2 regions of the Streptomyces sp. NPDC048349 genome follow, and region 1 is predicted to be linked to the other one. Evidence: riboswitches for the same ligand, from Rfam matches in the RefSeq annotation. Region 1 holds a riboswitch; the other holds the start of a gene.
The links. A riboswitch is a leader RNA that binds a small molecule or an ion and turns the genes downstream of it on or off. The one in region 1 is predicted to bind cobalamin.

Region 1 (3,619 bases):
ACGGCGGCCAAGATGGCCATGCGCGGCGACGGCAGCCACAAGGTCTCCCTCGACAAGGTCATCAAGACCATGAAGGAGACCGGCGCGGACATGAAGGTCAAGTACAAGGAGACGGCCCGCGGCGGCCTCGCGGTCAACGTCATCGAGTGCTGACCGTCCCCTGCACGGCAGGAGGCCCCGGAGATCATCGGTCTCCGGGGCCTCTCCCTTTGGCCGGCCGCTGCACCTTTCGGCCCCGCCGCCCGGCGCATGACGGACCGGCGACCGGGGGGCAGCGCACCGTGGCCTCCTGCGGCCCCCTACCGGTGCTCGGGGTTCGGGAAGTCGAAGCGGCAGCCCGCGTCCCACAGCGAGCGCTGGTTCCCGTGGGCCGGGATGCCGCCCGAGCGCTTGAGCAGGGCGGCCAGGTGCATCAGGTTCCACGACATGAAGGCGGTGTTGCGGTTGGTGAAGTCGTTGTCGGGCCCACCCGAGCCCGGGTCGAGGTAGGAGGGCCCCGGCCCGGCCTCGCCGATCCAGCCGGCGTCGGCCTGCGGCGGGATCGCGTACCCGAGGTGCTGGAGGCTGTAGAGGACGTTCATGGCGCAGTGTTTGACGCCGTCCTCGTTGCCGGTGATCAGCGCGCCGCCGACGCGCCCGTAGTAGGCGTACTGACCGTGTTCGTTCAGCAGGGACGAGCAGGCGTAGAGCCGCTCGATGACCTGTTTCATCACGGAGCTGTTGTCGCCGAGCCAGATCGGCCCGCACAGGACCAGGATGTCGGCGTCCATGATCTGGCTGTAGAGGACCGGCCACTGGTCGCTCTCCCAGCCGTGCTCGGTCATGTCCGGCCAGACGCCCGTCGCGATGTCGTGGTCGACGGCGCGGATCAGCGAGGTCCGGGCGCCCGCCGCCGCCATGACCGCGCGGCTCTTGTCGATCAGGCCCTCGGTGTTGCTGGTCTCGGGCGAGCGCTTGAGCGTGCAGTTCACGTAGACGGCGGTCAGGTCCGAGTAGTCGTAGTCGTCGGCCACGGTCCCAGCCTGTGCGGGGCCGGCCGCTGCCGCCACCGGGCCGCGCCCGTACGGGGGCCCCGATCGCCCGTCCGGAACCGCGCGGCAGGGCGGGCGGCTCGTATCCGGCCGTGGCCGGGAACGGGAACTCCCGTGCCGGACGGGGCCTTTGGTGCGGGAGGCGCCGCAGTGGTCGCACCGGGTGGGCGGCAAGCGGAATCCGGTCGGCTCGTGGCCGGTTCGAGGCGGGTTGTTACCGGTCCGCGCATCCGACTAGGGTCAGCGGGCCTTGGTGTTCGGGAAACCGGTGGGAAACCGGTGCGGCCCTCGCCACTGTGATCGGGAAGTCCGGCTCTACTCCTACGGGAAGCCACTGGGACCGCGCGGGACACCGCACGGCCCCGGGAAGGCGGAGCCCGGGCATCAGCACCCGTGAGCCAGGAGACCGGCCGGGGCGCGTTGTCCATCCACGAGGTGCTGGAGAGGTCTCCCCACTCATGCATATAGCCGAGGGGTTCCTACCCCCGTTGCACGCGGTCGCCTGGGGCGCCGCGTCCGCTCCCTTCGTCGTCCACGGCGTGCGGGCCCTCACCCGCGAGGTGAAGGCCCATCCCGAGAGCACGCTCCTGCTCGGCGCGTCGGGGGCGTTCACGTTCGTGCTGTCCGCCCTGAAGATCCCCTCGGTGACGGGAAGTTGCTCCCACCCCACCGGCACCGGGCTCGGCGCCATCCTCTTCAGGCCGCCGATCATGGCGGTGCTCGGCACGATCACCCTGCTCTTCCAGGCGCTGCTGCTGGCGCACGGCGGGCTCACCACCCTCGGCGCCAACGTCTTCTCGATGGCGATCGCCGGGCCCTGGGCGGGCTACGGCGTCTACCGGCTGCTGCGCACGTTCGACCTGCCGCTGATGGCGGCGGTGTTCTTCGGGGCGTTCTTCGCCGACCTCGTCACCTACTGCGTGACCTCCGTCCAGCTGGCACTGGCCTTCCCCGACGCGGCGACCGGGTTCACCGGAGCGCTGGTGAAGTTCGCGGAGATCTTCGCGCTCACCCAGATCCCGCTCGCGGTGAGCGAGGGCCTGCTGACCGTGCTCGTGATGCGCCTGCTCATGCAGTCCAGCAAGTCGGACCTGGTCCGGCTCGGCGTCGCGAAGCTCACCGGGTCCGAGAAGCAGCGGGAGGCCACGGCCTGATGTCCAGGAACGCGAAGATCAACTCCCTGCTGCTGCTCCTGGTCGCGGCGCTGGCCGTCCTCCCGCTCGCGCTGGGCCTGGGGGACGGCAAGGAAGAGCCGTTCACCGGCGCAGACGGGCAGGCCGAGGCGGCCATCACCGAGCTGGAGCCCGGCTACGAGCCGTGGTTCTCGCCGCTGTACGAACCCCCCTCCGGGGAGATCGAGTCGGCGCTGTTCTCCCTCCAGGCTGCGCTGGGCGCGGGCGTGCTCGCGTACTACTTCGGTGTGCGCAGGGGCCGCCGCCAGGGCGCTGCCGCCGCAGCGGCCGCCGCGGGAGCCCCGGCGCCGTCCGAGGCTCCCGCCACGGAGTCGTAGGCGGTGCTGCCGATCGACGCGGCGGCGCACAGCAGCCGCTGGCGCCACCGCCATCCGCTGGAGAAGGCGCTGCTGGGGATCGGGCTGACGGTCACCGCGGTGTGCCTGCCGCCCTGGCCCGGCGGACCGCTGGTCGCCGCGGCCACCCTGGGTGTGCTCCTCGGCCCCGCGGGGGTGGCCGGGAGGCAGCTGTGGCGGGCCTTCCGGATCCCGCTCGGTTTCTGCTTCACCGGGGCGCTGCCGCTGCTGGTCGCGGTGGGCGGGCCGGCCGGGTTCGTCGCGCTGGCCCCGGACGGCCCCCGGCAGGCCGTCGAGCTGCTGCTGCGCACCTCGGCGGCCTCGCTCGGCGTGCTGCTGTTCGCGTTCACCACCCCCGTCTCCGACGTGCTGCCGCGGCTGGTGCGGGCGGGGGTCCCGGCCCCCGTGGTGGACGTGGCCCTGGTCATGTACCGGATCGGGTTCCTGCTGCTCGATTCCCTCGCCCGGGTCCGCCAGGCCCAGGCGGCCCGGCTCGGCACCACCGGCCGGGCGGCGGCGTGGCGTTCGGTGGCCGGCCTCGCCGCGACCTCGTTCGTACGGGCCTTCGACCGCGCGGCCCGGCTCCAGTCGGGCCTCGCCGGGCGGGGCTACGACGGCGCGCTGCGGGTGCTGGTCCCCGAGTCCTCGCTGTCCTGGCGGTTCCTGTGCTGGTCCGGCGCGCTGCTGGCCGGGCTGGTCGCCGTCACCCTCGTGCTGAAGGAGCTGTACCTGTGAGGCCGTTGGTGGAACTGGTGGGCGCGGGCTACGCGTACGAGGACGGGCCCCCCGTGCTCCGCGGGGTGGACTTCGGGATCACCGCGGGCCGGGCGCTGGTCCTGCTCGGCCGCAACGGCAGCGGCAAGACGACGCTGATGCGGCTGCTGAGCGGCGGCCTCAAGCCGGGCTCGGGCGCGCTGCACCTCGACGGCACGAAGGTCACGTACGACCGGGCCGGCCTGACCCGGCTGCGGACGGCGGTGCAGCTGGTCGTGCAGGACCCGGACGACCAGCTGTTCGCGGCCTCGGTGGAACAGGACGTCTCCTTCGGCCCGATGAACCT
Region 2 (3,619 bases), on a different contig from region 1:
AGCACCAGGACGAGGCTGGTGAGGGCGGACAGGACGTACTGGACGGCGACCCCGGCGAGGATCAGCCGTCCGGTGGTCATCACTCCCCCGCGCCGGGCCATCGCGTAGACGGCGACGAGCGCACCCAGCGAGCCGGCGAACGCGGCGAACGGCACGCCCAGCCGGCCCGCGAGACCCGCGAGGCCCGCCATGCCCGCGACGCCGCCGCCCGCACCGAAGACGATCACGAGGACGGCCCCCGCGGAGGCCCCGGACGAGGCTCCGAGCAGGAACGGGTCGGCGAGCTGGTTGCGTACGAGGGCCTGGAGCACGGTGCCCGCGACGGCGAGCCCGGCGCCGACGACGGCCCCGAGGAGGACCCTGGGCATCCGGACGTCCCACACGATGGAGGCGAAGGCCCCGGTGCGCTCCTCGCCCGTCAGGCGGCCGAGCACGATGTCGAGGACCTGGCCGGGCGCGATCCGGACCGGCCCCAGGGCCAGCCCTGCCACGGCGGACGCCGCCAGCAGGGCGGTGAGGAGGACGACGACGGCCGGGGTCCGGTGCCGCCTCACGCGGCGTCGGGGTGCAGTTGGCGGCCCAGGGACTCGACGGCGTCGGCGACGCGCACGCCGAGGACGGCCGAGGAGAGCGGGAGCACGACGAACCGCTGGTTCTTGATGGCGGGAACCTGGGCGAGCGCCGGGTCGTTCAACAGGCGCTGCTTCTTGGCTTCGACGGTGGTGCTGCCGTAGTCGTAGATGAGGACGACCTCGGGCTTGCGCTCGATGACCTTCTCCCACGACACGTCGCCGAAGGTGTCCTCGAGGTCGGCGAAGACGTTCGTCCCGCCGGAGAGCGAGACGATCTGGTTGCCGATGCCGCTGCCCCCGGCGGTGAAGGCGGAGGCTTCTCCGGAGTCGTAGACGAAGACGGACGGCCGGGGCTCGTCCTTCACCCTGGCGGTCACCGTGTCGATGCGCCGCTGCTCGTCCTCGACGAGCTGCGCGCCGCGCTCGGGCACGCCGAAGGTCTGTGCCACCTCGGTGATCTCGGTCTTGAGCTGGTCGATGCCGACCGGCCCTGCGGCGCAGTTCTCCACGTTCAGCCGGGTGGCGATACCGGCCTTGGCCAGCCCTTCGCGGTCGCGGCCCTGCCCCTTGTCGAAGGCGCTGGAGTAGCCGCCGTAGACGAAGTCGGGGTTGGCGCCGAGCAGGACCTCCTTGGAGGGGTACTCCTCGGCCAGCACCTTGAGCTTGTCGTAGGCGGGCCGGTAGGCGGGCAGCACGGCGTCGTCGAGGTAGGCCGTGCCGGCGATCCGGTCCTCCAGGCCGAGGGCGAGCAGCACCTCGGTGGCGTGCTGGTTCATGGTCACGGCTCGCCGCGGCGGGGCCTGGTAGGTGCTGCTCACACCGCAGTTGGTGACGGTGTACGGGAAGCCGGGCGCCCCGGCCGACAGCCCCGCGGCCTCGGCCTGCCGTTCGGCGGGGGAGCCGGCGCAGGCGGCCAGGGGTATCAGGAATGCGAGGGGCGTGAGGGCGCGCAGGACGGCGCGGGCGCGGTGACGCGACATGGCAAGGCCTCTCCGGGGGATCCGCGTCCCCTGGTCGACGTGAAAGAGCGAGCGGAGGCGGTGCGTCAGTGTCTGACTCCCGGCCTCCCCGCGGGGAGGCCGGTCACAGTGGCGGGACCGCACCGGAATCGCACCGGTTTCCTGTCCTGCACCGCCTGGGTAACGCGGCCAAGTCTGCCAGAGGTGATCTCCTGACGTGCCGTCGGGCCGGACCCACGCGGGGGATCCGGCCCGACGCAGCGCCGCGTACGCGGCGCGCGCGGGTGGCAGGGGCGGCAGGATTCGAACCTGCGACCGACGGTTTTGGAGACCGTTGCTCTGGCCGGCTGAGCTACGCCCCTTGGCTGGAACCGACCCTGTCACGGCGCGGCCCGGCGATCCACCGAATTCCCGGGTGGCGGGAGCCTCGAGCGGGGAGGATCGTGGAGAGGGTGATCGGTGGACCGGCAGGCACCCCCATGCCCCGGCGCCGCCTGCGCGGGGCGCTGGCCGCGCTCGCGCTCCTCGGCCCGGCGCTGCTGGGTGCCGCCCCGGGCGGGCCGGGAGACGAGACCGTCTCCCTCGCCGGGAACGAGCCGGGTCAGCGGCTCGACGTCACCCTGGTCCGGGTGGTGGACCCCGCGACCCCGGCCGATCCGCAGGGCCCGGCGCCCGACGCCTCGACCCGGCTGCTGGCCGTCCGGTTCCGCCTGGAGAACACCGGGACCGCTGTCTACAAGGACTCCCCCGCACCGGCCGCCCACCTGCTGGACACCGCCGGGAAGCGGTTCTCCGGCCTCAACAACCCGACGGCGGCCGGGGCCTCCTTCCCCGACACCGTCACCCTGGACCCCGGCGGCTCGGCCGAGGGCTTCGTCACCTTCCGGCTCCCGCAGGACGCCGTGGCCGCGGCCGTCCAGTTCGCCCTGAACGGCGGCCTGGCCGACGACGTGGGCCAATGGAGCCTTTCCTAGCACTCCGCCAGCCGTCCCGTAGCTCGCCTCCAGCCCTCCCCAGCTCTCCCGTAGCTGTCCTCCAGCCCACCCCCAGCTCTCCCGTAGCTCGCCTCCAGCTCACCCCCAGCCTTCCCACGGCTCGCCTCCAGCCCTCCCGCAGCTCTCCGCGGATGTCCTGCGGCACTCCTGTGGCACTCCCCGGGCCGCCCTCCGGCGCGCGAGTTTTCGCCACCCCCTTGACCACCCTGGTCCAGACCAATAGTTTCCGGCATGCACCGCGCACGCGCTCACGCCCCGCTCCCGCATCCGCAAAGGAAGCCCATGCGCCGCAGCATGCTCGGCAGGCTGGCCGTCGCCGCCTGTTCCCTCTCCCTGCTGACCGCCTTCGCACCCGCCGCCGGGGCCTCGCAGGACGAAGCGGCGGGCGGCCACCACCGCTCGTACAAGAAGGTCGGCTACTTCACCCAATGGGGCGTCTACGGACGGGACTTCCAGGTCCAGGACCTGGAGAAGAACGGCTCGGCGGGCAAGCTGACCCACATCAACTACGCCTTCGGCAACGTCAGCGCCGAGGGCACGTGCTTCACCGGGAACGTGCCCGGCGAGGCCGACGCCTGGGCCGACTACGTCCGCCCGCTCGGGGCCGAGGACTCCGTGGACGGCGTCGCCGACACCCGGGAGCAGCCGCTCGCCGGCAACTTCAACCAGCTCCGCGAGCTCAAGGCGAAGCACCCGGGCCTCAAGGTGCTGATTTCGCTGGGCGGTTGGAGCTGGTCCACGCACTTCTCGGACGCCGCGCTGACCCCCGCCTCCCGCAAGGCGTTCGTCGAGTCGTGCATCGACCTCTACATCAAGGGCAACCTGCCGCAGGACGGTACCCGCGGTGGCGCGGGCGCGGCTGCCGGGGTGTTCGACGGCATCGACCTCGACTGGGAGTGGCCGGGCTCCGCGGGTGACACGGACACGAAGTTCCGGCCCGAGGACAAGCGCAACTTCGCCGAGCTGGTCAAGGAGTTCCGCACGCAGCTCGACGCGTACGCGCGCGGCCAGGGGAGGAAGTCCCCGTACGAGCTGACGGCCTTCGTCCCGACCGCACCCGCCAAGATCGACGCGGGCTTCGACGTCCGCCGGA

Region 2: it holds a riboswitch for cobalamin, as region 1 does, so the genes downstream of both, AB0D44_RS07675 (ABC transporter substrate-binding protein) here and AB0D44_RS04345 (energy-coupling factor ABC transporter permease) in region 1, are expected to answer to the same signal.

The regions. Positions count from the first base shown of each region.
Region 1 covers NZ_JBEZLA010000004.1:77,358-80,976, forward strand. Annotated here, with positions in the region: gene AB0D44_RS04335 (L-serine ammonia-lyase) at 1-153, shown strand, start outside; gene AB0D44_RS04340 (flavodoxin family protein) at 300-1,013, opposite strand; cobalamin riboswitch at 1,233-1,461, shown strand; gene AB0D44_RS04345 (energy-coupling factor ABC transporter permease) at 1,490-2,185, shown strand; gene AB0D44_RS04350 (energy-coupling factor ABC transporter substrate-binding protein) at 2,185-2,541, shown strand; gene cbiQ (cobalt ECF transporter T component CbiQ) at 2,545-3,294, shown strand; gene AB0D44_RS04360 (ATP-binding cassette domain-containing protein) at 3,291-3,619, shown strand, end outside.
Region 2 covers NZ_JBEZLA010000009.1:36,966-40,584, reverse strand. Annotated here, with positions in the region: gene AB0D44_RS07680 (iron ABC transporter permease) at 1-554, opposite strand, end outside; gene AB0D44_RS07675 (ABC transporter substrate-binding protein) at 551-1,552, opposite strand; cobalamin riboswitch at 1,599-1,734, opposite strand; tRNA gene AB0D44_RS07670 (tRNA-Trp) at 1,817-1,893, opposite strand; gene AB0D44_RS07665 (hypothetical protein) at 1,984-2,505, shown strand; gene AB0D44_RS07660 (glycoside hydrolase family 18 protein) at 2,809-3,619, shown strand, end outside.